Regions from separate parts of the Pseudomonas sp. F-14 TE3623 genome, predicted to be linked through region 4. Evidence: predicted binding sites of a transcription regulator. Region 4 holds the regulator's gene; each other region holds the start of a gene.

Region 1 (7,450 bases), 1.2 Mb from region 4:
AAAGATTCAGGGCGAGCGCGCTGCCCGCGCCGCCAAACGCGAGTCCTCGGCTGTCGAGGCACTCGAAGGCGGCGACCTGGGCCCGGAACAGACGGGCCTGGTGATCGCGCACTTCGGTGTGCAGGTCGAAGTCGAGGCCCTCGATGGTGAATTGGCCGGCCAGGTGTTCCGCTGCCATTTGCGCGCCAACCTGCCAGCGCTGGTGACCGGCGATCAGGTTGTGTGGCGTGCCGGCAACCAGGGCATCGGCGTAATCGTGGCGCAACTGCCGCGCAAGACCGAGCTCTGCCGTCCCGACAGCCGTGGCCAGCTCAAGCCGGTGGCGGCTAACGTCGACTTGATCGTTATCGTCTTCGCCCCGCTGCCCGAGCCTCACGCCAACCTGATCGACCGTTACCTGGTCGCCGCTGAACACGCCGGCATCCGCCCGCTGCTGTTGCTCAACAAATTCGACTTGATCGACGAGCAGAACGCCCCGGCGCTGAATGCCTTGCTGGCGGTTTACCGCACGCTGGGTTACCCGGTGCTGGAAGTGTCGGCCCACCACGGCAATGGCATGGAGCAGTTGCAGAAGCAGCTGGACGGGCACATCAGCGTATTCGTCGGCCAATCCGGTGTCGGCAAGTCGTCGCTGGTCAACAGCCTGCTGCCGGAAGTCGACACCCGCGTCGGCCCGCTGTCCGAGCTGTCGGGCCAAGGCACCCACACCACCACCACCGCGCGGTTGTTCCACTTCCCCGGTGGCGGTGAGTTGATCGACTCCCCGGGTATCCGGGAATTCGGCTTGGGCCACGTCAGCCGTGCCGACGTCGAAGCCGGCTTCATCGAATTCAACGACCTGATCGGCACCTGCCGTTTCCGCGATTGCAAGCACGACCGCGAGCCGGGTTGCGCCCTGCTCAAGGCTCTTGAAGAAGGCCGCGTGCAGCAGCAACGGATGAACAGCTATCGGTCGATCATCGCCAGTTTGCCGGAAAGCAGCTATTAAGTAGCCTGGATCATTTTCGTGACGCTACGAAAATGATCAGCAGCACCCCGCGTGTCTAGTCCTGAAACAGGCGTAAACCTTATTCCGGACGAGATAACAGAGACAAAAAAGCCGACATCACTGTCGGCTTTTTTGTGGATCACTGCTTGGGCGGCTCACCCGGTTTCGGCGCAGGAGCATCAAACAGATTCAACCGCTCCCGAAGCTCATGAGCCGGCAGCGGTTCCTTATCCGCCGGCAAGGCATTCGGATCAACCGGTGGTGCGGGCACTTCGCCCGGACCACCCTGCCCTTGCGTCGGCACTGGCGCAGGTTCCGCACCTTGCGAGCCTTCGATGGCACGCTGGGCTTTCTTGGTCAGCACGACGATGTCGATACGGCGGTTGACCGGGTTGAACGGGCTCTCCCGGTCGAACAGCGCCGACGAGGCGTAGCCCACGACCCGCGCTACTTGAGAGTCCGGATAACTGCCGGCGATCAATGCACGGCGAGCCGCGTTGGCGCGGTTGGCCGAGAGCTCCCAGTTGCCGAAGTCGCCGGTGCCCGAGTATGGCTTGGCATCGGTGTGGCCGCTGATGCTGATCTTGTTCGGCACCGCCTTGATGGTGTCGGCCATGGCCAGCAGGATGTCTTCGAAATACGGCTTCAGACGCGCACTACCGGAGTCGAACATCGGGCGGTTTTCGGCGTCCACGATCTGGATGCGCAGACCGTCCTGAGTGATCTCGAAGAGAATCTGGTCCTTGAACTTCTGCAGCTGCGGATTTTCTTCGACCTTGTTCTGCAGCTCTTGCAGCAGCAATTCCAAGCGTTCCTTCTCGACCTGCTCGGCCATGCCTTCGACCTGTTCGGAGTCGATCGTTACCTTGTCCGGCTGAGGCTGGGATTGCACCTCGGGGTTGAGGGTGTTCTCCGGCGCCAGGGTCGGCGAGCCGCCCAGATCGATGATGTATGGCGTGCCGCTTTCGGAAAAACCGACCGGGTCCTTGAAGTAACCGGCAATGGCGATCTTCTGTTCCGGTGTTGCCGTGGACAACAGCCACAACACCAGGAAGAACGCCATCATCGCCGTTGCAAAGTCCGCGAAGGCGATTTTCCAGGAGCCCCCGTGATGCCCGCCCGCGTACTTTTTGACGCGCTTGATGATTATCGGCTGGTTATTTTCCATGACTTAGCGACCGCGAACCGCTTGTTCCAGCTCAGCGAAGCTAGGACGGTGCGCCGGGTACAGAACCTTGCGACCGAATTCCACCGCCAGCGATGGCGGCATGCCGGAAGCCGAAGCCACCAGCGAGGCCTTGATGGCTTCGTAGACGTTCAGTTCTTCCTTGGCATCGTGGGCCAGCGCATGGGCCAGCGGACCAAAGAAACCGTAGGCGGCGAGAATACCGAAGAAGGTACCTACCAGTGCGGCACCTACGTGCAAGCCAATCATTTTCTGGTCGCTTTCACCCAGGGAAGCCATGGTCACCACGATACCCAATACCGCCGCAACGATACCGAAACCCGGCATGGCATCGGCGATGCCGTTGACTGCGTGGGAAGGGTGGTCCAGGTCTTCCTTGAGGCTGGTCAGTTCCATGTCGAACAAGCCTTCGAGTTCATGGGGAGCCATGTTGCCGGAGGACATGATGCGCAGGTAATCGCAGATGTACGCAGTCATGCGGTCATCTTTCAGGACTGCCGGATACTTGGCGAAGATCGGGCTCGCAGCGGCATCTTCGATGTCGCCTTCGATCGCCATCATGCCTTCTCGGCGGCTCTTGTTAAGAATCTCGTAAATCAGCCCCAGCACTTCCAGGTAGAAGGTGTGGTTGAAACGCGAACTGAACATGCCCAAGGACTTCTTGAGCACGTGCATCGTCATATGACCGGGGTTGGCCTGCAGGAATGCACCAAGGGCCGCGCCACCGATAATCATCACCTCGAAAGGCTGGATGAGGGCGGCAATCTTGCCGTGGGAAAGCACGTATCCGCCGAGCACGCTCGCGAATACGACAATGATGCCGATAATTTTAGCCATAGGTAGGAGAGCACTTACTGAGTCGGGTTCAAGGTCATATTCGGAAGTTAAAAAATCTCTTCTTCTCCTTATCGGCAAAACTGCGCCAGACTATAGCCAGTTCAATCGAAAAGCTAAATTAGCCCGCTCCGGGCACAGGTAGTGCAGACAATGATCGCGTCCAGCCATGGCTAACGAAACGAACGTCCCAATGCCAAAACCGACCACGCTCGAAGGCTGGGTCAAGCTTCTCGATGGTGTGCGCCTGCCGGTTCCGCAAGCCAGTCACGACCAAGTCTGCAAAGCCATCCGCGATAGCCGCAGCTCGCTGCGCGACATTGCCGAAATGATGCAGGACAGCCCGGCCCTGGCCTTGAGTGTGATTCGCGAAGCCAATCGCCACACTCATGGCAGCATGAGCGAACCCGCTGAAAATCTTGAAGTGGCAATTAATCGCCTCGGCTTGAAACGCACCGAAGAATTGCTCGAGCGCTTGCCCGCCGAACCCCAATCGGAGATCCCCGTCGCCCTGCGCCAGCTTCAGCTGATCAGCCAGCACGCCACTCAACAGGCCAACGGTTTTTTTGCCGGTCGCCTGGCGCGGTTGTGGCAGGACATCCACTGGGGCAGCCTGCTGTTTCTTTCGCCACTGTGGCCCATGGCGTTGACCCATCCGCAGTTGCTTGAAGAATGGGAACTGCGGGTCATCCATAAAGGTGAGTCGGCGCGCAAAGTAGAAAAGCAATTATTCGGCGTGCGCTTGCTGGAAATCTGTCTGGCGCTGGTGGATGTCTGGCATTTGCCAATCTGGGTGCAGCAGGGTTATCGACTGCTGCGCAGCGAACAACGCGAGCTGGTGAAAGTCCTGCGCATCGCGCGTGACAGCGATCACCCGCTACGCCAACAGAACCGTCTCGATGACGACCCGACGCTACGGCGTTGGCTCAATCAGCCCGCCAATACCGTGCTGCTGGCCAATGGTCTGGCGTTGTCGGCACAACAGGCCTGGGACAGTCCCCACTGTGAACGCTGGCAATACCTGACCAGCCTTTACCTGCAAATGCCGATGGATGAGGTGCAACAACAATTGCACCAACAGGCCGCCAACAGTGCCCGCCAACACGCCATGCCGGACCTCTGGCACCCGGCCGAAGCGCTGATCTGGCCGTCGGGCATGAACCGCGTTCACGCCGGTTTGCTGCCGGCCCCGGCGCCCACCGCCGAAGACCTGGCGAAGTGGCGTAAACAATGCGCCGAACTGCTGGTGGAGCCGAGCCGTTTTACCAATGCCATGCACTTGACCACATCGGCCCGAGACGCCCTGGTGGCGTGTGGCATGCGGAGGGTGATGATCCTGATGGCCGACCGCACGCACGCTAATCTGCGCGTGCACCAGATTGCCGGGCTGCCCAAAGAAGTGGCCGGCCTGAACCTGGTGGTCAGCCAGAGTACCGTGCTGCAACGCCTGCTCGCGCAACAGGCCCAGGTGCGCCTGACGCCGGCCAACAATGCCCAATTCTCAGCCCTGTTGCCGGCCAGCCTGCGTTCGCAGTTCGGTGGCGAACACCTGCTGCTGCGCTCCTTGGTCAACAACGGTCGAGTGATCATGATCGTGGTGGCGGATCAGGGCGGCGGGCCGTTCTCGGAAATCACCGTGCAAGCATTCGGCAAAACCGCGCAGTGCATCGAAAAGGCCCTGCACAGCTTTAGCCAGCGCTAGGACCACCACCGGGCCTGTTTTCAGTTATTTCCTGTGCCGAAATAACTGATAACAGGCCCTCATGACGCTGCGCTACAATCCTCCCCTTTGTGCTCTGGAGACCTCACATGTCTGACTTCTCTGGCTTGGCGCTGGTGATCGAGCCGAGCGACCTGCTCCCGCGTCTCGACTCCCGCGAACTGATTCTGGTGGACCTGACCAGCAGCGCCCGCTATGCCGCAGGGCATATCCCCGGGGCACGCTTTGTCGATCCAAAGCGTACTCAATTGGGTCAGGCGCCTGCGCCAGGCCTGCTGCCGACCCATGCCGCGCTTGAAGCATTGTTCGGCGAACTGGGCCACAACCCCAATGCGGTCTACGTCGTCTATGACGACGAAGGCGGCGGTTGGGCCGGACGCTTTATCTGGCTGCTGGATGTCATCGGTCACAGCAAGTATCACTATATCGACGGCGGCCTGAAGGCTTGGCTGGCAGAAGGCTTGCCCATGTCGATCCAGATCCCGCCAGCGGTCGGCGGCCCGGTCGCCCTGACCCTGCACGATGACCCCATCGCCACCCGCGAATACCTGCAAAGCCGCCTCGGTGCCGCCGACCTGGCGATCTGGGACGCACGCGGGCCGCTGGAATACTCCGGCGAGAAAGTGCTGGCAGCCAAGGGCGGGCACATTCCCGGCGCGGTCAACTTCGAATGGACCGCCGGCATGGATCAGGCGCGCAACCTGCGCATCCGCACCGACATGCCGAAAATCCTGGAACAACTCGGTATTACCAAAGACAAAGAAGTCATTACCCACTGCCAGACTCACCATCGTTCTGGCTTCACGTATCTAGTCGCCAAGTCGCTCGGTTATCCGCGAGTCAAAGGCTACGCCGGCTCCTGGGGCGAATGGGGCAACCATCCCGACACGCCCGTAGAGATTTAAGGTTTTTTAAGGACAGTTAATGAATAAGCGTTTGTTTATCCTCAGCCAATACCTGCTGCCCCACCACTTGCTCTCGCGACTGGCCGGCTGCATTGCCGAATGCCGCGTGCGCTGGTTCAAGAACGCCTTAACCGCCTGGTTCGCCAAGCGTTATCAAGTGGACATGTCCCAGGCGCTGGTCGAAGACCTGACGGCTTACGAGCACTTCAATGCGTTCTTCACTCGCGCCTTGAAAGACGGCGCTCGCCCGCTGGACCAAACCCCAGGCGCGATCCTCAGCCCGGCCGACGGTGCCGTCAGCCAGCTCGGCCCGATCGAACACGGTCGCGTTTTCCAGGCCAAGGGCCACAGCTTCAGCGTGCTGGAACTGCTCGGTGGTGACGCGGCCAACGCAGCGCCATTCATGGGCGGTGATTTCGCCACCATTTACCTGTCGCCCAAGGATTACCACCGCGTGCACATGCCGCTGGCCGGCACGCTGCGCGAGATGGTCTACATCCCCGGCCGCATCTTCTCGGTCAACCAGACCACCGCTGAAAACGTACCGGAACTGTTCGCGCGCAACGAGCGTGTGGCGTGCATTTTCGATACCGAGCGCGGGCCGATGGCCGTGGTGCTGGTGGGCGCGATGATTGTGGCGTCGATCGAAACTGTCTGGGCCGGGTTGATCACACCGCCAAAACGCGAGCTGAAAACCTTCCGTTACGACGAAGCCGCCCGTGCGCCGATCCATCTGGAAAAAGGCGCGGAACTGGGTCGTTTCAAACTCGGCTCCACGGCTGTCGTGCTGTTCGGGCCGGATCAAGTGAAATGGGCTGAAGGACTGGGCGCCCTTTCGCCAGTGCAGATGGGCCAGGGCATCGGCTTGCCAACCGCCTGAGCCCGGACCCGCCGCCCGAATTTCTTTTGGGCGGCGCATCCCCCTGGAGCTGCCGAAGGCAAGCATGACGTAAATATCGCGACATCCCCTCCAGCGTTCATAGCTGCTACAGTCAAGTCATTCACTGCCCATTTCCCGGTCGGAGTTTGTCTACGGCATGAATGAGACCAATCCTGTCCTGCAGCTACGCGCACCGATCCCGACGCAGTCGCGTCTGTCTTTCTGCGAAGCCACGCCTCGCGATCTCAAGCGCTGGATCGCCAACCTGCCCAAAGCCAACATCGGCGAAACCGCTCGCCAGTTGTATCAAGGCTTGAGCGAACTCAACCAACTGCTCACACCCAGCGACAATCGCCTGCAATTGCTCGAACTCCTGCGGCCCGAGGTGTATTACGTCTGCAAGCACCTGGAGCGGCATTTCCTGCATCAGGCGATTGTGCTCGACGAGCGCTCGCGAAAAATCGCCAACCTCTGCCAGGCGCTGCAGAGCCACTTGGCGATCGGCTATAAGCAAATCGTCATCCGCATCACGCCGCGCTTCAGTAAGGACCGCGCGCCGCTGCTGACCCAGGCTTTGCAGCGGGCAATCCATTGCCTGAACGGCGCGTTGATTCGCGCCACTGAACTCTATTGCCCGGTGCCCGAAAATCTGTGGCTCGAGTTACATCAGCTGTACCGGATTGGCTGTCAGTTCCAGCTGCAAAATTTGAGCATGCGTGATGAACTGGCCAGTCAGACGCAAAGCCTGAGCATCGAGCAAACCTACGTCGTCGCCCTCCTGCTGGGTGCTTCACGCTGCAATCAACTGCGCCAGAACCAGATCGCCCGGCTCGCCGAGGTGCTCGAACCCTGGAGCCAGTGGATCAAGCTGCAACCGGCCAAACCGGACAACGGGCTGTTTGCCATCGCCCCGGATCTCGACACCGGGCCGCGTTAC
Region 2 (7,450 bases), 3.8 Mb from region 4:
ACGCACCGCCACCCGGTTTCTGCGAACACCCGCTGCTGACCCCGCGCGGCGAGATGACCGTCGACTTCACCGGAGATCCGGCCGAGCTGAGCAATCAATACCTGAGCGCCAAAGCCACGGTGCCGCAAATGCAATGGCTCAGCGCCGACGAAGCCTGTGCGCGTCTGCCGATCCTGCGTCGGGAAAAAGTTCATGGAGCGATCTACGATCCGACCGCCAGCGACATCGATACCGATGCTCTGCATCAGGGCTATCTGCGCGGTATCCGACGCAATAAAGGTGAAGTGCATACCGACAGCGAGGTGTTGAGCCTGAGCCGTGATGCCGAAGGGCAATGGCAGGTTCAAACCAACACTCAGACCTTCAGCGCCCCGATCATCATCAATGCCGCCGGCGCCTGGGCCGACAAGATTGGCGAGCTGGCCGGCGCCCAACCTCTGGGCGTGCAACCCAAGCGCCGGGCAGCTTTTATCTTCGCCGGCCCCGAAGGTCTGGATATCCATGACTGGCCAATGCTGGTCAGCCTCGATGAGTCGTTCTATATGAAGCCCGACGCCGGCATGTTCCTCGGCTCACCCGCCAACGCCGACCCGGTGGAACCGCACGACGTGCAGCCCGAAGAGCTGGACATCGCCATGGGCATTTACCAGATTGAAGAAGCCACCACCCTGACCATCCGCCGCCCGACCCGCACCTGGGCCGGCCTGCGCAGTTTCGTGCGCGACGGGGATTTGCTGTCCGGCTTCGATCAGCAGGTGCCGGGGCTGTTCTGGGTCGCGGCACAAGGCGGCTACGGTATCCAGACGTCGCCAGCCATGGGCCAGGCCAGCGCTGCCCTGGTACGCGGTGAAGCCTTGCCCGAGCAGCTCAGCCGTTTCGGCCTGGACGCCGAGATGCTCTCCCCCGCCCGCCTGAGCTGATCCTGATCCTGCCCCTCAGGTGACGTGTCCACACGATTGCGGCAAACTTCCAGCGTCCCTTTTTTAACGGGGCGCTGACGCTGCCTGGAGTTCCACTGTATGAACGCACCTGAAAAAGACTCGGCCCTGGACGCTACGTCCATGGACAACTTCCGCGCGATTGCCGACGCGATCGCCACGTTGTTCTTCCCTCACGCCGAGGTGGTGCTGCATGACTTGCGCACGCAAAAGGTCGATTACATCGCCAACAACCTGTCCAAACGGGAAATCGGTGACGACTCGTCGCTGGAAGACATGCTCAGCGAAGAGGTCAGCGAACGAAACATCGGGCCGTATGAAAAGCTCAACTGGGACGGCCAAAAGATTCGCAGCCTTAGCAGCGTACTGCGCGACAGCGAGGGTCGTCCGTTGGCGGTGCTGTGCATCAACTTGAATATCTCGTTGTTCGAGAACGCGAAAGCGGCGCTGGATTTGTTCCTGTCGCCGACCAAGCTGATCCCGCAACCGGACTCACTGTTTCGCGATGACTGGCAGGAACGGATCAACACCTTTCTGCATGCCTGGCTGCGCGAGCGTCAGTTGAGCCTGAACGTGCTGACCCGCGACCACAAACGCGAACTGGTGCTGGCGCTGCACGCCGAAGGCGCCTTCAAAGGCAAAAGCGCCTCCAACTATGTGGCCAATGTGCTGAACATGGGGCGAGCGACGGTGTACAAGCATTTGAAGGAATTGAAGGGTTGAGCCCTAAGATGTGTACAGCCTGATAGGGCCCCTTCGCGAGCAAGCCCGCTCCCACAGTTGATCGAGTTCTTCCTGAAGAAATGCGATCGAATGTGGGAGCGGGCTTGCTCGCGAAAGCGATTTATCAGTCGCCGTAGATATCGGACTTGAAGTACTTCTGCGAAATCTTCTGATACTCGCCATTGGCGCGAATCTCGTCGATCGCCTTGTTCAGATCCGCCACCAACTGCGTGTTGCCCTTGCGCACGGCAATCCCGGCGCCCTCGCCCACGTATTTCGGATCCTTGAGTTCCGGCCCGACAAAAGCGTAACCGGCGCCACGCGGCATCGACAGGAAGTCACTCAAGGGGATGGTGTCGGCAAAAATCGCATCGAGGCGGCCGGCGGCCAGATCCATGTAGATCTCTTCGTTGTTACCGTAGCGCTTGACGTTGATGCCCTTGGGTTCGAAAACCTCGGTAGCGTAACGGTCGGTGGTGGTTGCGCGTTGCACGCCGACATTCTTGCCCTTGAGGCTGGCGTACTGGTCATCCACCACTGCGCCGTCCTTCATCACCAGACGCGATGAGGTAAAGTAATACTTGTGAGTGAAATCCACCGATTTCTTACGGTCTTCGTTGATGGTCATGGACGACAGCGCCATGTCGATTTTCTTCACTTTCAGGGAAGGAATCAGACCGTCGAACTCGCCTTCGACCCACTCACACTTGACCTTCATCTGCGCGCACAAGGCATTGCCGATCTCGTAGTCGAAACCGACTATTTTGCCTTCTTGGGTTTTGGACGCGAACGGCGGATAAGCCGCTTCGATGCCGATACGCAGGTTTTTCTCGGCGGCAAACAAGCTACTGCACGCCAACAGGCTCAGGGCCAGACCGGTGATGAGGGGGAATTTCTTCATATTCGTTCTCTCGCGGGTTGTTGTTGGTTTGGCAAGACAGAAGAAGCTGAAACAGAAAAGCACTTTTTTGTACTTATAATTCCATACTGGACTTTTACGTATTATCCGTCAATCGGGCAGACAGCCTTATACCCGGCCTCTGGTCGGGTACTAACCGAATGCAAAAAAGGCCGGGTCGGTGCTTCGCAAACAAGCGAAACACCGACCCGGCCCTCAGGAACCGCCCGGGGCAGTTATTCCAGTGCGGCAGCCGGCCCGAAGAACTCGTAACGGCTCTGCTTCTCAGGCACACCCAAGGCCTTGAGGTGACGCTTGATCGCCGCCATGAAGCCTTTAGGCCCCAGGAAATACGCATCCACATCACGCTGTTCCGGCATCCACTCGCCGAGTTGCTCCTGGCTCAACAGGCCAACTTTGTCCGCCGCCGGGCTGACGCCATCGTCTTCGGCGTAGCAATAAAAACGCTTGAGCTGCGGATGACGTTCGGCCAGGCCATCGATCCAGTCACGGAAAGCATGCACGCTACCGTTGCGCGCGCAGTGAATAAAGTGCACCGGCCGCTCGGTCGCCAGCGCCGCTTCGAGCATCGCCAGCGTCGGGGTGATGCCAACGCCGCCACTGATCAGCACCAGCGGTTTGTCGCTGGCGGTCAGGGTGAAATCGCCCGCAGGCGGGAATAGCATGATGCTCGCGCCGACGTGCAGTTGATCGTGCAAATGGTTGGACGCGCGGCCGCCGGTTTCGCGCTTGACGCTGATGCGGTACTGGCCCTTGTTGGCCAGCGCCGACAACGAATAGTTACGCCGAATTTCTTCGCCATCGAGGATCAGTTTCATGCCGATGTACTGGCCAGGCTCTGCCGCGAGAATCGGGCCCTTGTCCGCCGGTTCGAAGTAGAACGAGGTGATTTCCGCGCTTTCCTCGACCTTGGCCGCCACGATGAATTCCCGCGCGCCACGCCAGCCGCCCGGCGCCTGCGCTTTCTGGTCGTAGATGCTGGCTTCGGCACCGATCAAGATATCAGCCAGTTGATTGTAGGCAGCGCCCCAGGCGCTCATCACTTCAGGCGTGGCAATCTCGTCGCCCAGTACTTCGGAGATTGCTCGCAACAGGCAGCTACCTACAATCGGGTAATGTTCCGGGAGGATTTGCAGTGCCACGTGCTTGTTGATGATCTTGGCCACCAGGTCGCCCAACTGATCGAGCTGATCAATGTGCCGCGCATACATCAATACACCGTTGGCCAAGGCGCGCGGCTGATCGCCGCTGGCCTGGTGGGCCTGGTTGAACAGCGGGCGGACTTCCGGGTATTCGGAGAGCATCATGCGGTAGAAGTGCGTGATCAGCGCTTCGCCACCGCTTTCCAGCAACGGCACGGTGGATTTGATGATTGCACGGTCTTGAACGCTAAGCATAAGAGCAACTCCTGGGCTTTATATGAATGACCTTTACGTATCAGTTTCCATGCCAACAATTAAATCCTTATAAATCAGTCAATTGAAATCACAGTAGTCATATCGACACCCTAGGCCTTATAGTCACACCGACTACACGGAGTCATTATGACTGCAAAATTACTGCTCACGACCCTGCTGCCCCTGGTCTCCGACCTGTCCCGCGAATTGCCCGAAGGCGAGCGCTACCGACGCCTGCTCGAAGCCATGCGCGCCCTGCTCCCTTGCGACGCCGCGGCCCTGCTGCGACTCGATGGCGAATGGCTGGTGCCGCTGGCGGTGGATGGATTGAGCACCGACACCCTCGGTCGACGTTTCAAGATCAGTGAACATCCGCGCTTCGAAGCGTTGCTCAGCAGTCCCGGCCCGACTCGCTTCGCCGCCGACAGCGATTTGCCCGATCCTTATGACGGCTTGATCGATGGCCTGCACGATCACCTGGAAGTCCACGACTGCATGGGCTGCCCGCTGTTTATCGACGAGCGCCCATGGGGTTTGCTGACCCTCGATGCGCTCTCCCCTGAACGTTTCGAGCCGATTGAACTGGACGCCCTGCAAGCCTTCGCCAGCCTCGCCGCCGCCACGGTCAACGCCGCCGAGCGCATCGAACGGCTGGCCAATCGCGTCGAGGACGAACATCAGCGCGCCGAGGTTTACCGTCAGGCCAGCGGCCAACAGAACCGCGACATGATCGGCCAGAGCAAGACTTACAAACGACTGGTGGAAGAGATCAGCCTGGTGGGCGGCAGCGACCTGACGGTGCTGATCACCGGCGAAACCGGAGTCGGCAAAGAACTGGTGGCCCAAGCCATCCACGCGGCATCCCCACGGGCCGACAAACCGATCATCAGCCTCAATTGCGCCGCCCTGCCAGACACGCTGGTGGAGAGCGAATTGTTCGGCCATGTGCGCGGTGCTTTCACCGGCGCAACGAATGATCGGCGCGGCAAGTTCGAACTGGCCAATGGCGGCACGTTGTTCCTTGATGAAGTGGGCGAACTGTCACTGACGGTGCAAGCCAAATTATTGAGGGTGCTGCAGAGCGGACAATTGCAGCGCCTGGGCTCAGACAAGGAACATCAGGTCGACGTGCGATTGATCGCAGCAACCAACCGCGACCTGGCCGAAGAAGTGCGCAGTGGTCGCTACCGTGCCGATTTTTATCATCGCCTGAGCGTTTACCCGCTGCTGGTGCCTGCACTGAGGGACCGCGGTCGGGATGTGCTGTTGCTCAGCGGCTACTTTCTGGAACAAAACCGCTCACGCATGGGCCTCGATAGCCTGCGCCTGACCAGCGATGCGCAAGCGGCACTATTGGCGTATGACTGGCCGGGGAACGTGCGGGAGTTGGAGCATTTGATTGGTCGTAGTGCGCTGAAGGCCTTGGGCAACTGCAAGCAACGGCCGAAGATTCTCAGCTTGAGCGCGGCGGATCTGGACTTGCCCAATGGCAGCGTTGAACCCGCGCCAGAACCGGTGGATGCTGCACCGGCGGCGGTGTTGGTTTCAGGGGATTTGCGTGAAGCCACCGAGCATTATCAGCGCCAACTGATCAGCACTTGCCTGGAACGGCACCAGAATAACTGGGCTAGTGCGGCGCGGGAGCTGGGTCTGGATCGGGCGAACCTTGGACGGATGGCCAAGCGGCTTGGAATGAAGTGACGTCCTCATCGCGAGCAGGCTCGCTCCCACATTTGATCTTCATGAGACACGCATATTGCGTTCGTCGAAAACCCGCTGTGGGAGCGAGCCTGCTCGCGATGGGGCCCTACCATTCACCCAAATTGCTAAAGCCTGCCTCTATCAAGTCGATAACCCGGCATCGATAGCTGTTGGCGATCTTCACAATCGCCCATCACCTTTTTCCACAGAAGGTTTTTATGTCTTCCAACAAAGCCCGCGCAGATTCACTTTCGCTTCTGCTGTTTACCTTGCGCAGCGGCAAGCTGATGGCGATCAACCTGCTGAAAGTCAGCGAAATCATCCCCTGCCCGCCGCTGACCAGGCTGCCGGAGTCGCACCCCCACGTCAAAGGCATCGCCACCCTGCGCGGCGCATCGTTGTCAGTGATCGACCTGAGCCGCGCCATCGGCGAGCGACCGCTGGAAGACCCGAACGGTGGCTGCCTGATCGTCACCGACGTCAGCCGCTCCAAGCAGGGCCTGCACGTTCAGGCGGTGAGCAAAATCGTCCATTGCCTGACCACCGACATCCGCCCACCACCCTTCGGCTCCGGTGGCGTGCGCTCGTACATCACTGGCGTGACCTCGGTCGACGGCACGCTGGTGCAAGTGCTGGACATCGAAAAGGTCATCCACGGCATCGCTCCGGCGCAGATCGAAACGGCCCCGACCGAACTGAGCATGGAAGACGCCGAAGTACTCGGCAACGCGCGGATTCTGGTGGTCGATGACAGCCAGGTCGCCCTGCAACAATCGGTGCATACCCTGCGCAACCTCGGCCTGCAATGCCACACCGCTCGCAGCGCCAAGGAAGCCATCGACTGCCTGCTGGACCTGCAAGGCACCTCCCAGCAAATCAACCTGATTGTCTCGGACATCGAAATGTCGGAAATGGACGGCTATGCCCTCACCCGCACATTGCGCGAAACGCCGGACTTCTCGCACCTCTATGTGTTGCTGCATACCTCGCTGGACAGCGCGATGAATAGTGAGAAGGCTCGACTGGCCGGGGCCAACGCGGTGCTGACCAAATTCTCCTCACCGGAACTGACCAAATGCCTGATCGCGGCGGCCAGGGCCGTCGCCGAACAAGGTCACTGAGTTTTGGCCGAGATTTTTTGTTTTCTGATGCGGCGCAACCTGGCTGAGGATGTGCCGCCTTTCACTTGGCCAAATGGCATTGAGTTGACTGAGTACCGTCCCGAACTGGCCGAAGCCGTTCATCACCTGATGGAACTGGGCTATCGGGAAGGTAGCGGTCGCGTACCGGCTCTGGAGGTCTGGCAACAGCGTTTTGAAACCGATCCTGAATATGATCCGTCCCTGTGCTTCATTGCCCTGGATGCCGAAGGAATCGTCGGCGTCGCCCAGTGCTGGACCAGCGCTTACATCAAGAGCCTGGTCGTGCACCCGCGCGCTCAAGGCCTCGGACTTGGCCGTGCGCTGCTGCTGAATGCTTTCAACGTGTTTCAGCAACGCCGCGAAGGCTTTGTGGATTTGAAGGTCTTGGAAAACAACCTTCGGGCCCAGCGTTTGTATGAAAGTGCCGGGATGTATGTGGTCCGCCGGGAGCCCGTGCCTGTCTGACACACCGCTTTCGCGAGCAAGCCCGCTCCCACAGTTGATTTGTGTCGTACACCAAATCTGTGAACGACAGATGAACCACTGTGGGAGCGGGCTTGCTCGCGAAGAGGCCCGCACAACCACCCAAAACCATCAGGCATACTCCGACCTCGGCCACTACACGCCAAG
Region 3 (7,450 bases), 240 kb from region 4:
AAGCGAACGGGTTTCCCTCTGCCGGGGAAATTGCCGGGGCCAAGAGTACTGCAAAGAGCCGCACAAAAGCGCTGAAAAAAAATGCTTTAAATACGTTTATGTCGGTCTGGCGATAGCGCAAGCGGCGCTCAGTTGTTAAAAGATAGGTCTTTGAAAATCCATCGCAAAAGGACTTCGACCATGCCTGTCACCTTCACCAAGAGCGCCCTGCTGCTGAGCTTGATGCTCGGACTCGGCCAGGCACAGGCCGCCAACGAGCCAAGCCCCACCGCAGTGGCGACCCGTCTGGGCATTCCGCACCCGGCGGTGATCGCCCACCGTGGTGCGTCTTTCGATGCACCGGAATCCACCGCCGCGGCCTACAAACTGGCCCGCGATCTGGGCGCCGACTACCTGGAGATGGACCTGCAACGCAGCAAGGACGGCGTGTTGTTCGCCCTGCACGACAACAACCTGCAACGCACCACCGACGTCGCTACCAAGTTCCCTGAACGCAAGGACAGCCTGGCCAACGAATTCACTATCGCCGAACTCAAAACCCTGGATGCCGGCAGCTGGTTCAACAGCGCTTACCCGGATCGCGCGCGTCCGTCTTATACAGGTCTGAAGATCCTGACCCTGGACGAAATCATCGACATCGCCCAGGGCAACCCGCTGCACAAGCCTGGTCTGTACATCGAAACCAAAGAGCCAAAGCAGTTTCCCGGCATCGAGCGTGACCTCAAGGATAAATTGCAGGACCGCGGCTGGCTGAGCCCGACCGGCTCAAAACTGGCGAAGAGCAATCTGGCGGTCGGCCAGGGCAAAGGCAAAGTAGTGCTGCAAACCTTTGAGAAGAGCAGCCTCGAATTGCTTGAGAAAGAAATGCCGCAAGTGCCGAAAATCCTGCTGCTGTGGGTGGGCGAAGGCAGCATCGAGCCGAAATCCAAAGTGACGTTCGCCGAGTCCGGTGACAAGGACAAAGCGACCTACTACGCCAGGCAGGAGCCAAAAGACAAAGCCGAATTCCAGCAATGGGTCGAGTACGCCAAGGCCCAGGGCGCTATCGGTACCGGCCCTTCAGCCGCACTGACCAAGGGTGGCGATCAGAGCTATTCGGACCTGGTGAAACCGTGGATGAACCAGTACACCCACGATCAGGGCCTGCTGGTGCACGTCTACACCATCGACGATGCGGTGGACTATCAGAAAGTGGCGGAGGCCGGTGTCGATGGCATCTTCACCAACCGCGCCAGCGAACTGCTGAATTTCTATAAGCGTCCGGCGGCGGCGAGCGTTGCGCAGTTGTTGCAGAACAACGGTTACTGATTCGAGACCGTGGCGCCTGTTTCGCGGGCAAGCCACGCTCCCACAAGGTCTGCGCAAAACCTGTGGGAGCGCGGCTTGCCCGCGAAGCTTTAGTTTGGCGCCACGGGCAATTAAGGGTGAATTAAGTTGCACGAGCTAACCTGATCCCACTTAAACAGCTCATCCAAGGAAAGAACTTCATGAAAACCTTAACTGCCCTGTTCACCGCTGCTGCCCTGACCCTCACTGCTGGCCTGGCCCAGGCTGACGTTCGCGTCGACCAGATCCCTGAGTTGGTCAAGAGCGGCAAGATCAAACCACTGGAAGAACTGAACCAGGCGGCCTTGAAGTTGCACCCGGGTGCCACGATTACCGACACCGACCTGGATAACCACTTCAACGGCTACGAATATGAAGTTGAACTGCGTATGGCTGACGGCACCGAGTGGGACGTGGACTTCGATGCCACTACCGGCAAGGTTCTGAGCGACAAACAAGACACGTGATTCAACAGCAAAAAGCCGCACGACTTTCGGGTCGTGCGGCTTTTTTGCGTTCGGCGTCAGGCAGTTTGCTGAAGTGACGAACGAAGCCGCGACAATTCGCGCAAGCCCGCTAGAATCCCTCAAAACCATTTGGCATGTTGAAGCAGAGAACCAAGGATATGGGGCAAACAGCGGCAGCAGACATCACCACAATCAGCCGGATCAGTGCGGTGCCGGCGATTCTTCAGGTGATCAGTGAGCTGACCGGCTTGCGGTTCGCGGCGGTGGCCCGTGTTACCGAAGAGGCTTGGACTGCCTGCGCGGTGCTCGATCGACTGGATTTCGGTTTGCAGGTGGGCGATGAATTGGACCTGGTCTCCACCCTGTGCAACGAAATCCGCCAGGGCCACCATTCGGTGGTGATCGACAAGGCCAGTGAAGATCCACTCTATCGCGATCATCAAACGCCCCACACCTATCAATTCGAAAGCTACATTGCCGTCCCGATATTGCGCACCGACGGGCGCTTTTTCGGCACTATTTGTGCCCTTGATCCCAATCCGGCACCGCTCAAATCCAGCACGATCCAGAGCACCATGGAGTCGTTCGCCCGGATGCTCGCGCTACAGATCGAAGCTGATGAAAACCTGCAACGGACCGAAGCGGCGCGGATCAAGGAACGCCAAACCGCCGAACTGCGCGAACAGTTCATCGCCGTGCTCGGCCATGACCTGCGCAACCCCCTGTTCGCCATCAGCGCCGGCGCCGAAATGCTCCTGCGCAAAGTCTCTGACCCGGCGAATGAACGACGGGCCAGACACATCCTCACCAGCGCTCGGCGTGCGACCAAACTGGTGGACGATGTGCTGGACTTCGCGCGGGGGTCACTGGGCCGAGGCATTCCGGTGAATATCGAGCCTTGCCCGGATCTGGGGGATGCGTTGCGGCACGTGATTTCCGAGATCCAGAGCATTCACCCAAAACGCATCATTCAGTCGTCGATTGGCGACCTGAGCAATGTTCATTGCGATCGCGAACGGGTCGCGCAATTGCTATCCAATCTGGTGGCGAACGCCGTTGTCCACGGAGACCCCAACGGCCCGATCGAGGTCAGTGCGCAGATCAAGGAAGGACACTTTGTATTGAGCGTAAGAAACCAAGGGCTGATTGCCGAAGATGCGCTGCCGCATCTGTTCCAGCCCTACTCGAAACCAGCCAGCGCAACACCGCAGGCCGGCCTCGGGTTGGGGTTGTACATTGCCAGTCAGATTGCGCAGTCCCATGGCGGGAAGCTGGAGGTGGTATCGACCGAGCAACAGGGCACGACATTTACCTTCAGCTTGCCCTCACGGACTTAAGCGGCGGTGCTGACCACCGAACCCGACGTACTGCCACCCTCATCCTGCAACGCCTGCAACAACGCCGCCGTCACCGTCTGCAACGAAGCCGACGTGGCATCGACGGGCGCGGCACGGACTTGAGAGTGACTGTGCACCGATTCGGTATCTGAACCGATACACAGCCCATTTCACTAAGCGCTCAATCGCGCCGTCACTTCATTCAACTGCCCCGACAAGCCATGCAGATTGTGGCTGGCCGCTTCGGTGCGCTGTACGTTGTCCAGGTTAGTACTGGCGATGCTGGTGATTTCGGTGAGGTTGCGCGAGATGTCTTCAGCCACTGAAGTCTGCTCTTCAGCGGCAGTGGCGATCTGGCGGTTCATGTCGCGAATGGCCTCCACGGCATGGGTGATGCGCTCGAGCATGGCGCCGGCCTGAGTCACTTGCTCGACGCTTTCTTCGCTGCGCGACTGACCGCTTTCGATTGCCTGGGCCGCGTCCACCGCACCGGTCTGCACGGTTTGAATGATCTGGTTGATCTCTATGATCGACGCTGCCGTGCGCTGGGCCAGGCTGCGCACCTCATCGGCGACCACCGCAAAACCACGCCCGGCTTCTCCGGCACGGGCCGCTTCGATTGCGGCGTTGAGCGCCAGCAGGTTGGTCTGTTCGGCGATGCCGCGAATCACTTCCAGCACTTTACCGATGCGTCCACTGTCAGCTTCCAGACGACGGATGACCGTGGCGGTGTTGGCGATTTCGCCGCGCATTTGGGTAATGGTGTGAATGGTGCCCTGCATGACTTTTTCGCCCTGCTGAGCGGACTGGTCGGCATCGTCGGCCGCACGTGCCGCGTCGGCTGCGTGACGCGCGACTTCTTGCGCGGTGGCGGACATTTCGTTCATCGCCGTGGCCACCTGATCGGTGCGGTTGAATTGCTCGTTGGTGCCGCTGGCCATGAGGCCGGCAATCGAGTTCAGCTCGCCGCTGGCGCTGTCCAGGTCCGTCGCGCTGCGCTGCAAACGGCTGAAGGTTTCGGCGAGGAAATCGCGCAAGGTGTTGGCGGCCTTGGCCAGGTTGCCCAACTCGTCCTGACGGCTGCTGGCCACGCGCTCGGCGAAGCGCCCCTGGCTGAGTTGTGCCACATAGTCGATCAGTTTACGGATCGGCTCCACCAGGTTGCGGTTGACCAGCCACAGGCTCAACAGGCCAATCAGCAGACCCGACACTAACATCACGATGATCCCCAACAACACCGTCTGATCGGCGCTGGCACTGATCAATGCCGACTGCTCGGTGCCCTGCTTGCGCAGTTCGCTGACCAGTTCACTCATCTGCTCGCTGGCAGCACGGTCCACGCCTTTGACCGCGTTGTCGCCAGCCGTTGGATCAGCACCGGCTGCCACGTAGGCATCACGGCCCTTTTGATAGGCCGTACCTAATACACGATGCTCTTCACGCAAGCGTTCGATGCGGGTCTTGAGTTGCGGCTCGATGCCCTTCTGCCCGGCCAGTTCACCGAGGATGCCCTGCACGTCGCGTTGGCGGTCCTCGAACTGCTTCCAGTATTTGTCCAGGTCCGCTGGTTGCTTACCGCGCAGCAGAACGTTTTTCCATTCCTGGACCTGCACCTTGAATTGCAGGTTGGCTTCATCGATCAATTGCGACGCGTGCAATGGACCTTCGATCAGGTTCGCGTAGCTCTGAACGCCACTGGACAGAAAGTGAAAGCAGGCCAAAGCGATCAGCAACATCGCCAACAGGCTGCCGCTCAACAGGGCGAGGATTTGCGCTCTCAGGGATTTTTGCAAAAACATCGAGTGATATCTCATGACAGGGATAAGGCACGCCCAAGTGGCGTGCAAGATGTCCGGACATCCCTGTCAGCGACGCTGGTTCACCACCAGAATCGGAAGATCAACATTAGCGTCATCGGCGGGGCAGAGCCTTTCTTGAGCCCTTCCGACCACCGGTAGGAGGCGAATTTTCAGCACCATTCAACTGTCACAAAACCTTCAAGTTGCGTTGCGATGATGGGGCTCAAGTGAACCTGTGAAACCCGTGACAGGCGTCCCCCTCACAGCGAGACCTCATGAACCACAGCATTGACCAGCGCCATCGCGATTCCGATCTGTTCGGCCTGCTTTACGGTTTCAGTTTTCGCCCCGGCGAGCGTGGCCGAGAGATCGATTCGGCCAAGGCGTTGCACTGCCTGCAACAACCGGACGACAGTGATGAATTCCTCTGGCTGCACCTGAACCTGGCCCATGCTGCGTGCGAGCGCTGGATGAAAAGCCATCTGGCATTGCCCGACGAGTTTTTTGAAGCGCTGCACGAAGGTTCTCGCTCGACGCGCATCGAGCATGTCGATTCAGCGTTGCTGGCGGTGGTCAACGACGTGGTGTTCAACCTCAGCAGCATGGTCTCCTCGGATGTCTCGACGCTGTGGGTTTGCGCCCGCAGTCGGCTGATCATCAGCGCACGCCTGCAACCGCTGCACTCGGTGGACAAGCTGCGCTCTTCGGTGAAGGCCGGTGAATGCTTTCGCTCACCGCTGGAATTACTGGTGCATTTGCTGCGCGATCAGGGCGAAGTTCTGACGCAGATCGTGCGCAAGACCAGCCTCAGTGTCGATCAGATCGAAGATGAGTTGCTGTCTTCGCGCCTGTCGACCAACCGCGCCGAACTGGGCGCCAACCGCCGGGTGCTGGTGCGCCTGCAAAGATTGCTGGCGTTGGAGCCGGGGTCGTTGCTGCGCCTGCTCAATCGCCCGCCGCAATGGTTGCAGAAGGAGGACGTCAAGGAGCTGCGCAAGTCCACCGAGGAGTTTGCGCTGATCATCAACGACCTCACGGCCCTCGGTGAACGGATCAAGCTGTTGCAAGAAGAGATCGCCGCCAACCTCAATGAACAGAGCAACCGCACGCTGTTCACCCTGACCGTGGTCACGGTGCTGGCGCTGCCGATCAACATCATTGCCGGTTTCTTCGGCATGAACGTCGGCGGCGTGCCGCTTTCCGGCGATCCGGAGGGGTTCTGGATTCTGGTGGCGCTGGTCGCGACGTTTACCCTGATTGCCGGACGCTGGGCGTTTCGTAAGCGCCAGGATTATTGAATCCTTCGGCCCCACCGATACATTGTGGCGAGGGAGCTTGCTCCCGCTGGGTTGCGCAGCGACCCCAAATCCTGCAACCCGGTTTCTTCAGATAGAACCAGGTTACCTATTTGACGACTGCTTCGCAGCCGAACGGGAGCAAGCTCCCTCGCCACAGATGTTTGCCTGCCCCACAAAAAAACCAAACACTGACCCAGCGCAGCCTCTCTGTAATATTTAGCAACGATCATGACCGATACTCCTTCTCTGCTCAGGATTATCCGGCATGGCTACGCCTTCCTTCACCGCTGCTGCCCAGGCTCCCGCCAGCAGCGCCAAGCCGCAGCTCGATAAAAAACCCGGCCTGCTCACTATCGTGATGTTCTTTGCAGTGCTGGGCTGCGGACTGTTGTTCACCGCCTATAGCCTGATGCATGACATGAGCGAACTCGGCACGGTGGTCACGACCTGGACGCCGTTTCTGCTGTTGGGCGTCGCGCTGCTGATTGCCTTGGGCTTTGAGTTCGTCAACGGTTTTCACGACACCGCCAACGCCGTGGCGACGGTGATTTATACCAATTCCTTGCCGCCGAATTTCGCCGTGGCCTGGTCCGGGTTCTTCAACTTTCTGGGGGTGTTGCTTTCAAGCGGCGCGGTGGCGTTCGGCATCATCGCGCTGTTGCCGGTGGAGCTGATTCTGCAAGTCGGTTCCTCCGCCGGTTTCGCGATGATCTTCGCGCTGTTGATCGCCGCGATCCTGTGGAACCTCGGCACTTGGTGGTTGGGTTTGCCGGCGTCTTCGTCGCACACCCTGATCGGCTCGATCATCGGTGTCGGCGTGGCCAACGCCCTGATGCATGGCCGCGACGGCACCAGTGGCGTGGATTGGGCCCAGGCGACCAAGGTCGGTTACGCGTTGCTGCTGTCGCCGCTGATCGGCTTCGCCTTTGCTGCGCTGTTGCTGCTGGCGTTGCGCGCCTTCGTCAAAAATCGCGCGTTGTACAAGGCGCCGAAGGGCGACACCCCGCCACCGTGGTGGATTCACGGCATGTTGATTCTGACCTGCACTGGAGTGTCCTTCGCTCATGGTTCCAACGATGGCCAGAAAGGCATGGGCCTGATCATGCTGATTCTGGTCGGTACCCTGCCGATGGCGTATGCGCTGAACCGGACCATGCCGGCGGATCAGGCCTTGCAGTTCGCTGCGGTGGCTGAAGTTACTCAGCAAGCGCTGATGAAAAACT
Region 4 (7,450 bases):
CGGGCGCCGCGACCACTGCATCGGGGGCGAACTGGCCTTTGCCGTGCAGTTGATCGAGCAACGACTCGAACTCGGCATCGGTGATTTCGTCGCTAGCCGCCGCATCGGCGGCAGGCGGCGAAGCAACCACGGGAGCCTCGGCCTGAGCCTTGACGGCATTCAGCGAGTCCAGCAGCTGTTCGAATTCGTTATCGGTGATGTCACCTGATTCGCTTTCGGCGGCAGGTGCCTGCACCACTTCAGCGACAGGTGCCGCTTCATCGGCGGTTTGCGGCTCGGCCAAACGGGCCAACGCTGCAAGCAATTCAGGCGTGGCAGCCGTGATCGGGCTGCGTTCGCGGACTTCGCTGAACATGCCGTTCACCGCGTCCAGTGCCTCGAGAACCACGTCCATCAGTTCCGAGTCGACGCGTCGTTCACCCTTGCGCAGAATGTCGAACACGTTCTCGGCGATGTGACAGCACTCCACCAGCTCGTTGAGCTGGAGGAAGCCGGCGCCCCCTTTTACAGTGTGAAAACCGCGAAAAATTGCATTGAGCAAATCCGCATCATCCGGTCGGCTTTCAAGCTCGACCAGCTGTTCGGACAGTTGCTCTAGAATCTCGCCGGCCTCAACCAGGAAATCCTGAAGGATCTCTTCATCGGCGCCGAAGCTCATTAAGGGGGTGCTCCTGAGGTCTAAAAACCTAAAAAACCTAAAATACTAAAACTCTAAAATCCTAGGCTGGATAACAAATCGTCCACATCGTCCTGACCGGACACAACGTCTTCTCTTTTATCGGCATGAATCTGCGGACCTTCACCCTGAGAGAGATGTTTTTGCGGATCTTTTTCAGCAAGCATCGCTTCACGGTCATGTTCGATACCCGCAAAGCGGTCGACCTGACTGGCCATGAGCACGAGCTTGAGCAGGTTGCTTTCAACGTCGGTGACCAATTGGGTCACGCGCTTGATCACCTGACCGGTGAGGTCCTGGTAATCCTGGGCCAGCAGAATGTCGTTGAGGTTGCTCGACACGACGCGGTTGTCTTCGCTGCTGCGTGTCAGGAAACCGTCAACCCGCCGGGCCAGTTCGCGGAACTCTTCAGCCCCGACTTCGCGGCGCATGAACCGACCCCAATCCGTGCTCAGCGCCTGAGCTTCGTCGCTCAGGCTGTTGATCAGCGGCGTGGCGTTTTCCACCAGGTCCATGGTGCGGTTGGCCGCGGCCTCGGTCAGCTTGACCACATAACCCAGGCGCTCGGTGGCATCCGTAATCTGAGACACTTCCTCGGCTTGCGGCATGTGCGGGTCAATCTGAAAATTGACGATCGCGCTATGCAGCTCGCGAGTGAGCTTGCCCACTTCCTGGTACAGGCCGCGGTCACGGGTCTGGTTGAGCTCATGGATCAGTTGCACAGCGTCGCCGAACCTGCCTTTTTCAAGGCTTTCGACCAGTTCGACCGCGTGTTTTTTCAGGGTCGACTCAAAATCGCCCTGTGAAGATTCGTTATGCTCCATAGCTCCCCCGTGACGGACTGGCTTTGCACATCAACCGATGCGTTCGAAGATCTTTTCAATCTTGTCTTTCAACGCTTGAGCCGTGAATGGCTTGACCACATAGCCGTTCACACCCGCCTGAGCGGCTTCGATGATTTGCTCGCGCTTGGCTTCGGCCGTGACCATCAACACCGGCAGGTGTTTGAGTTTTTCATCGGCACGCACGTGGCGCAGCAGATCAATACCGGTCATGCCGGGCATGTTCCAGTCCGTTACCAGAAAGTCGATGCTCCCGCTGTTGAGGACCGGAATCGCGGTAATACCGTCATCCGCCTCGACCGTGTTGGTGAACCCAAGGTCACGCAACAGGTTTTTTATGATCCGCCGCATCGTTGAGAAGTCATCAACGATGAGGATTTTCATATTCTTGTCCAATTCGACCTCCAAGCAGTCTTAAAACGCGCGCAGCACCTGAACGCGCCGTTCAATCAATTCGGCGTAACACTCAACAGTTGTATGGATTACAACGGGCCGTGACGGGTGCAGCAAAATGCCGTACCAACCTCGTTCGCAGTGTCCCCACACTGCCTGTCAGCGCGCTCGCCACTCCCCCAAACGCCCCCGCAAACGGGCCGCGCACTGGCTGTGTAACTGGCTGACCCGCGATTCGCTGACCCCCAGGACCTCACCGATTTCCTTGAGATTCAACTCTTCGTCGTAGTACAGCGCCAACACCAGTCGCTCACGCTCCGGCAAATTGGCAATCGCGTCCGCCAGCGCCGCCTGGAAGCGTTCATCTTCCAGATCGCGTGACGGCTCGAGATGAGCACTGGCGCCATCCTCGTGCAGCCCTTCGTGTTCGCCGTCCTGCAACAGATCGTCGAAACTGAATAACCGGCTGCCCAGGGTGTCGTTCAAAATCCCGTAATAATCGTCGAGACTCAATTGGAGTTCGGCCGCAACTTCGTGATCTTTAGCGTCACGGCCGGTTTTAGCTTCAATCGAGCGAATCGCGTCGCTGACCATGCGGGTATTGCGGTGAACCGAACGTGGCGCCCAGTCCCCCTTGCGCACTTCATCGAGCATCGCGCCGCGGATTCGAATGCCCGCGTACGTCTCGAAACTCGCGCCTTTGCTGGCGTCGTATTTGGTTGATACTTCAAGCAGGCCGATCATCCCGGCCTGGATCAAGTCTTCGACCTGGACACTGGCCGGCAAACGCGCCAGCAAGTGGTAGGCAATGCGTTTGACCAGTGGCGCGTAACGCTCGATCAGCTCGTACTGCGCGTCACGTGCCGACTTCTTGTAGAGGTTGTAGCCACTGGCTGTCATAGGACGGGTCCTGCCGTTTGTTGCACGAGGCGCTCGACGAAAAACTCCAGATGCCCGCGAGGGTTGGCCGGCAGTGGCCAGGTATCGACCTTCTGCGCAATGGCCTTGAACGCCAGGGCGCACTTGGAGCGCGGGAAGGCTTCGTAGACGGCACGCTGCTTCTGCACGGCCTTGCGCACGCTTTCGTCGTAAGGCACCGCACCGACGTATTGCAAGGCGACGTCGAGGAAACGATCCGTGACCTTGGTCAACTTGGCGAACAGGTTGCGGCCTTCCTGCGGGCTCTGCGCCATGTTGGCCAGGACGCGGAAACGATTCATGCCGTAGTCGCGGTTAAGCAGTTTGATCAGCGCGTAGGCGTCAGTGATGGAGGTCGGCTCGTCGCACACCACCAGCAAGACTTCTTGCGCTGCGCGGACGAAACTGACTACCGAATCTCCAATGCCCGCAGCGGTGTCGATCACCAATACGTCGAGGTTGTCGCCGATGTCGCTGAAGGCCTGGATCAGGCCGGCATGCTGGGCCGGGCTCAGATGAACCATGCTCTGGGTGCCGGACGCAGCCGGGACGATGCGGATCCCGCCAGGCCCCTGCAACAGCACGTCACGCAGCTCACAGCGGCCTTCGATCACGTCGGCCAGGGTACGTTTGGGTGTCAGCCCCAGCAGGACGTCGACGTTCGCCAGCCCCAGATCGGCATCCAGCAGCATGACGCGCCGGCCGAGCTCAGCTAGAGCCAGGGACAAGTTCACTGACACGTTAGTCTTCCCGACGCCACCTTTGCCGCCGGTCACCGCGATCACCTGTACGGGATGCATGCTGCCCATGTTATTTCTTTACCTTGTCTTACTTAGACGGAGGCCACATTACTGGCTGCGCGTTCACAAACTGAACAATGCATGGCAGACCATCGATGTAGGTACAAAAACTGTTCATTAATACCTCAGCCAACCCGCTTGGTCGGACTGTGGTAAAGGTCAGCGAACATGTCAGCCATGGCTTCTTCGCTGGGTTCTTCCTGCATTTGCACGCTAACGGCGCGACTGACCAACTGATGACGACGCGGCAGATGCAAATCATCCGGGATCCGCGGGCCATCGGTCAGGTAAGCCACCGGCAGTTCATGACTGATGGCCAGGCTCAACACCTCGCCCAAGCTTGCCGTTTCATCCAGTTTAGTCAGGATGCAGCCGGCAAGGCCGCAACGTTTGTAACTGTGATAAGCAGCGGTTAGAACCTGTTTCTGGCTAGTGGTTGCCAAGACCAGATAATTTTTTGATTTGATGCCGCGTCCGGCCAGGCTTTCGAGCTGCATGCGCAGTGCCGGATCGCTGGCCTGCAGGCCGGCGGTATCGATCAGCACCACGCGTTTGCGCAGCAAAGGCTCCAGCGCCTGCACCAGCGATTGGCCCGGGTCGACATGAGTCACTGACACATTGAGGATGCGGCCCAGAGTCTTGAGCTGTTCCTGAGCACCAATGCGGTAGCTGTCCATGCTCACCAGCGCGATGTTTTGCGCGCCGTACTTGAGCACATAACGCGCGGCGAGTTTGGCCAGCGTGGTGGTCTTGCCCATACCGGCTGGGCCGACCATGGCAATCACACCGCCCTCTTCCAATGGCTCGACTTCCGGGGTGGCAATCATCCGTGCCAGGTGCGCGAGCAACATGCGCCAGGCCTGACGGGGTTCTTCAATATCGGTAATCAGTGCCAGCAGATCGCGCGACAACGGGCCGGACAGGCCGATGCGTTGCAAGCGACGCCAGAGGTTGGCCTGGGCTGGACGGCTGCCTTGCAATTGATTCCAGGCCAGCGAGCCGAGTTGAACTTCCATCAGTTCACGCAGGCTGTTGAGTTCGAAACGCATCGAGTCGAATGCACGCGGGTCGACGCCGGTCGCTGCGACAGGCGCAGGTGCCAGGCGCCGAGGTTCGGCCAATGTCGGTTCGATCAGCGGCTCGGCGGCGGTCAATGGCAGGCCGGCGAACAATTGGCGATTGGTGGCTTTGTCGCTCTCGCCATCGCTACGCAGGCTCAATTCGGCCTGGGCGGTGACGATCCGCGACTGGGTCTTGCGCAGCTCGTCCTCGAGTTCCATATTCGGAACACGCGGGGCCAGCGCCGACAATTTGTAATCCAGGGCAGCCGTTAGCTCGACACCGCCGGCGATCCGGCGATTGCCAATGATGGCGGCATCGGCGCCCAGCTCATCACGAACCAGTTTCATGGCCTGACGCATATCGGCGGCGAAAAAACGCTTAACTTGCATAAACCACTACCTCAGCCGTTGGGCCCTACTGTCGCAACGATGGTCACTTGCTTGTTGTCAGGGATTTCCTGGTAAGCCAACACATGCAAACCCGGGACTGCCAGTCGGCCAAATCGCGAGAGCATCGCGCGAACCGGACCGGCCACCAGCAGAATCACCGGTTGACCTTGCATTTCCTGACGCTGCGCCGCTTCGATCAACGAGCGTTGCAGTTTCTCTGCCATGCTTGGCTCCAGCAGAACACCCTCTTCCGAGCCTTGTCCTGCCTTCTGAAGACTATTGAGCAATATTTGTTCCAACCTTGGCTCCAAGGTGATCACAGGCAGCTCCGACTCAGTACCTACAATGCTTTGCACGATTGCACGGGATACGCCGACGCGCACCGCGGCCACCAAAGCGGCAGTATCTTGACTCTTGGCGGCGTTGTTCGCGATGGCTTCGGCGATGCTGCGAATGTCCCGTACCGGCACCTGTTCGGCCAGCAACGCCTGCAAGACTTTGAGCAACTGCGACAGCGAAACCACCCCCGGCACCAACTCCTCGGCCAGTTTCGGTGAGCTTTTGGCCAGCAATTGCATGAGTTGTTGGACTTCTTCGTGGCCAATCAGCTCGCTGGAATGCTTGTACAAAATCTGGTTCAAATGCGTTGCCACTACCGTACTGGCATCCACCACGGTGTAGCCGAGGGATTGCGCCTGGGCCCGCTGGCTGATTTCGATCCAGACCGCCTCCAGACCAAAAGCCGGATCTTTGGCGGTAATGCCGTTGAGCGTGCCGTAGACCTGCCCCGGGTTGATCGCCAGTTCGCGGTCCGGGTAAATCTCGGCCTCGGCCAGGATCACGCCCATCAGGGTCAGGCGATAAGCGCTGGGCGCCAGGTCGAGGTTGTCACGGATATGCACGGTCGGCATCAGGAAGCCCAGGTCCTGGGAGAGCTTTTTACGCACACCCTTGATCCGCGCCAGCAACTGACCACCCTGGTTGCGATCCACCAGCGGAATCAGGCGGTAACCGACTTCCAGGCCGATCATGTCGATCGGGGTCACGTCATCCCAGCCAAGCTCCTTGGTTTCCTGGGCGCGGGCCGGCGATGGCAGCAGTTCCTGCTGACGCTTGACCTCTTGCAGGGCCTGAACCTTGACCGCGTTCTGCTTCTTCCAGAACAGGTAAGCGCCACCGGCCGCCAACGCTGCCATGCTCAAAAAGGAGAAGTGCGGCATGCCCGGCACCAGGCCCATCACCGCCATCAAGCCAGCGGCCACCGCCAAGGCTTTCGGCGAGGCGAACATCTGACGATTGATCTGCTTACCCATGTCTTCTGAACCGGAAGCACGGGTCACCATGATCGCAGCGGCGGTCGACAACAGCAGTGATGGCAATTGCGCCACCAAACCGTCACCGATGGTCAACAAGGCATACACCCGACCGGCATCGCCAAAGGTCATGCCGTGCTGGAAGATACCGACCGCCATGCCGCCGATCAGGTTGATGAACAGAATCAGCAGGCCGGCGATTGCGTCACCGCGCACGAACTTGCTGGCACCGTCCATCGAGCCGTAGAACTCGGCTTCCTGGGCCACTTCCATCCGGCGCAGTTTCGCCTGGTTCTGATCGATCAGGCCGGCGTTCAAGTCGGCGTCGATCGCCATCTGTTTGCCGGGCATCGCATCGAGGGTGAAGCGCGCGCTCACCTCGGAAATCCGCCCGGCGCCCTTGGTTACCACGACGAAGTTGATGATCATCAAAATCGCGAAGACCACGATACCAACCACGTAGTTACCGCCGATCACCACTTCACCGAAGGCCTGGATCACCTTACCGGCGGCGGCGTGGCCGTCCTGACCGTGGAGCATCACCACCCGTGTCGAGGCCACGTTCAGCGCCAGTCGCAGCAACGTCGCCACCAACAGAATGGTCGGGAACACCGCAAAATCCAGCGGCCGCAAAGCGTACACGCAGACCAGCAACACCACGATGGACAAGGCAATGTTGAACGTGAAAAACACGTCCAGCAGGAACGGCGGCACCGGCAACATCATCATGGCCAGCATGACCAGCAGCAACAGCGGCACACCCAGATTGCCCCGACTGAGGTCGGCAACGTTTGTGCGTGCAGTGTTGAATAACTGAGAGCGATCCACCGGTTTTCCCCGTTCCTTTAAAGCAAACTTTTGACGCCTGAAGCAGGCGCAGGGCGGCTATTGCAAGAAGCCTTCCAACTTTTGCCGGGGCTTGAAATAGAGGTCTGTTTCGGGGATTTGTATTGCCTGAACCGACGCCTTCGCGGGCAAGTCGGAACGCCGCCCGCGAAGAGGCCAGCATTGCCAACACAACTAACAGGAGTCGCGCCGCAGATCCGGTGGAATTGGC

Evidence for each region. The regulator FliA, encoded in region 4, starts transcription of late flagellar genes. The targets are predictions, from matches to a motif close to CTAAAGTTTNNNNNNNNNNNGCCGNTAA.
Region 1: the regulator FliA is predicted to act here: its motif matches at 3,080-3,107, upstream of motA (flagellar motor stator protein MotA).
Region 2: the regulator FliA is predicted to act here: its motif matches at 5,804-5,831, upstream of AB7M29_RS29280 (chemotaxis protein CheW).
Region 3: the regulator FliA is predicted to act here: its motif matches at 5,042-5,069, upstream of AB7M29_RS10475 (methyl-accepting chemotaxis protein).

What each region holds. Positions count from the first base shown of each region.
Region 1 covers NZ_JBRJHM010000001.1:1,305,745-1,313,194, reverse strand. Annotated here, with positions in the region: gene rsgA (small ribosomal subunit biogenesis GTPase RsgA) at 1-988, shown strand, start outside; gene motB (flagellar motor protein MotB) at 1,128-2,156, opposite strand; gene motA (flagellar motor stator protein MotA) at 2,160-3,011, opposite strand; gene AB7M29_RS05900 (HDOD domain-containing protein) at 3,178-4,710, shown strand; gene AB7M29_RS05895 (rhodanese-like domain-containing protein) at 4,818-5,633, shown strand; gene asd (archaetidylserine decarboxylase) at 5,653-6,513, shown strand; gene AB7M29_RS05885 (molecular chaperone) at 6,671-7,450, shown strand, end outside.
Region 2 covers NZ_JBRJHM010000001.1:6,337,364-6,344,813, forward strand. Annotated here, with positions in the region: gene AB7M29_RS29255 (NAD(P)/FAD-dependent oxidoreductase) at 1-920, shown strand, start outside; gene AB7M29_RS29260 (helix-turn-helix transcriptional regulator) at 1,020-1,661, shown strand; gene AB7M29_RS29265 (ABC transporter substrate-binding protein) at 1,786-2,562, opposite strand; gene hmpA (NO-inducible flavohemoprotein) at 2,796-3,977, opposite strand; gene norR (nitric oxide reductase transcriptional regulator NorR) at 4,125-5,678, shown strand; gene AB7M29_RS29280 (chemotaxis protein CheW) at 5,897-6,799, shown strand; gene AB7M29_RS29285 (GNAT family N-acetyltransferase) at 6,827-7,285, shown strand.
Region 3 covers NZ_JBRJHM010000001.1:2,301,493-2,308,942, reverse strand. Annotated here, with positions in the region: gene AB7M29_RS10495 (glycerophosphodiester phosphodiesterase) at 181-1,308, shown strand; gene AB7M29_RS10490 (PepSY domain-containing protein) at 1,488-1,793, shown strand; gene AB7M29_RS10485 (GAF domain-containing sensor histidine kinase) at 1,952-3,130, shown strand; gene AB7M29_RS10480 (hypothetical protein) at 3,127-3,267, opposite strand; gene AB7M29_RS10475 (methyl-accepting chemotaxis protein) at 3,304-4,929, opposite strand; gene AB7M29_RS10470 (transporter) at 5,205-6,227, shown strand; gene AB7M29_RS10465 (inorganic phosphate transporter) at 6,493-7,450, shown strand, end outside.
Region 4 covers NZ_JBRJHM010000001.1:2,540,167-2,547,616, reverse strand. Annotated here, with positions in the region: gene AB7M29_RS11585 (chemotaxis protein CheA) at 1-658, opposite strand, end outside; gene AB7M29_RS11580 (protein phosphatase CheZ) at 712-1,500, opposite strand; gene AB7M29_RS11575 (chemotaxis response regulator CheY) at 1,531-1,902, opposite strand; gene fliA (RNA polymerase sigma factor FliA) at 2,071-2,811, opposite strand; gene fleN (flagellar synthesis regulator FleN) at 2,808-3,638, opposite strand; gene flhF (flagellar biosynthesis protein FlhF) at 3,755-5,080, opposite strand; gene flhA (flagellar biosynthesis protein FlhA) at 5,092-7,221, opposite strand.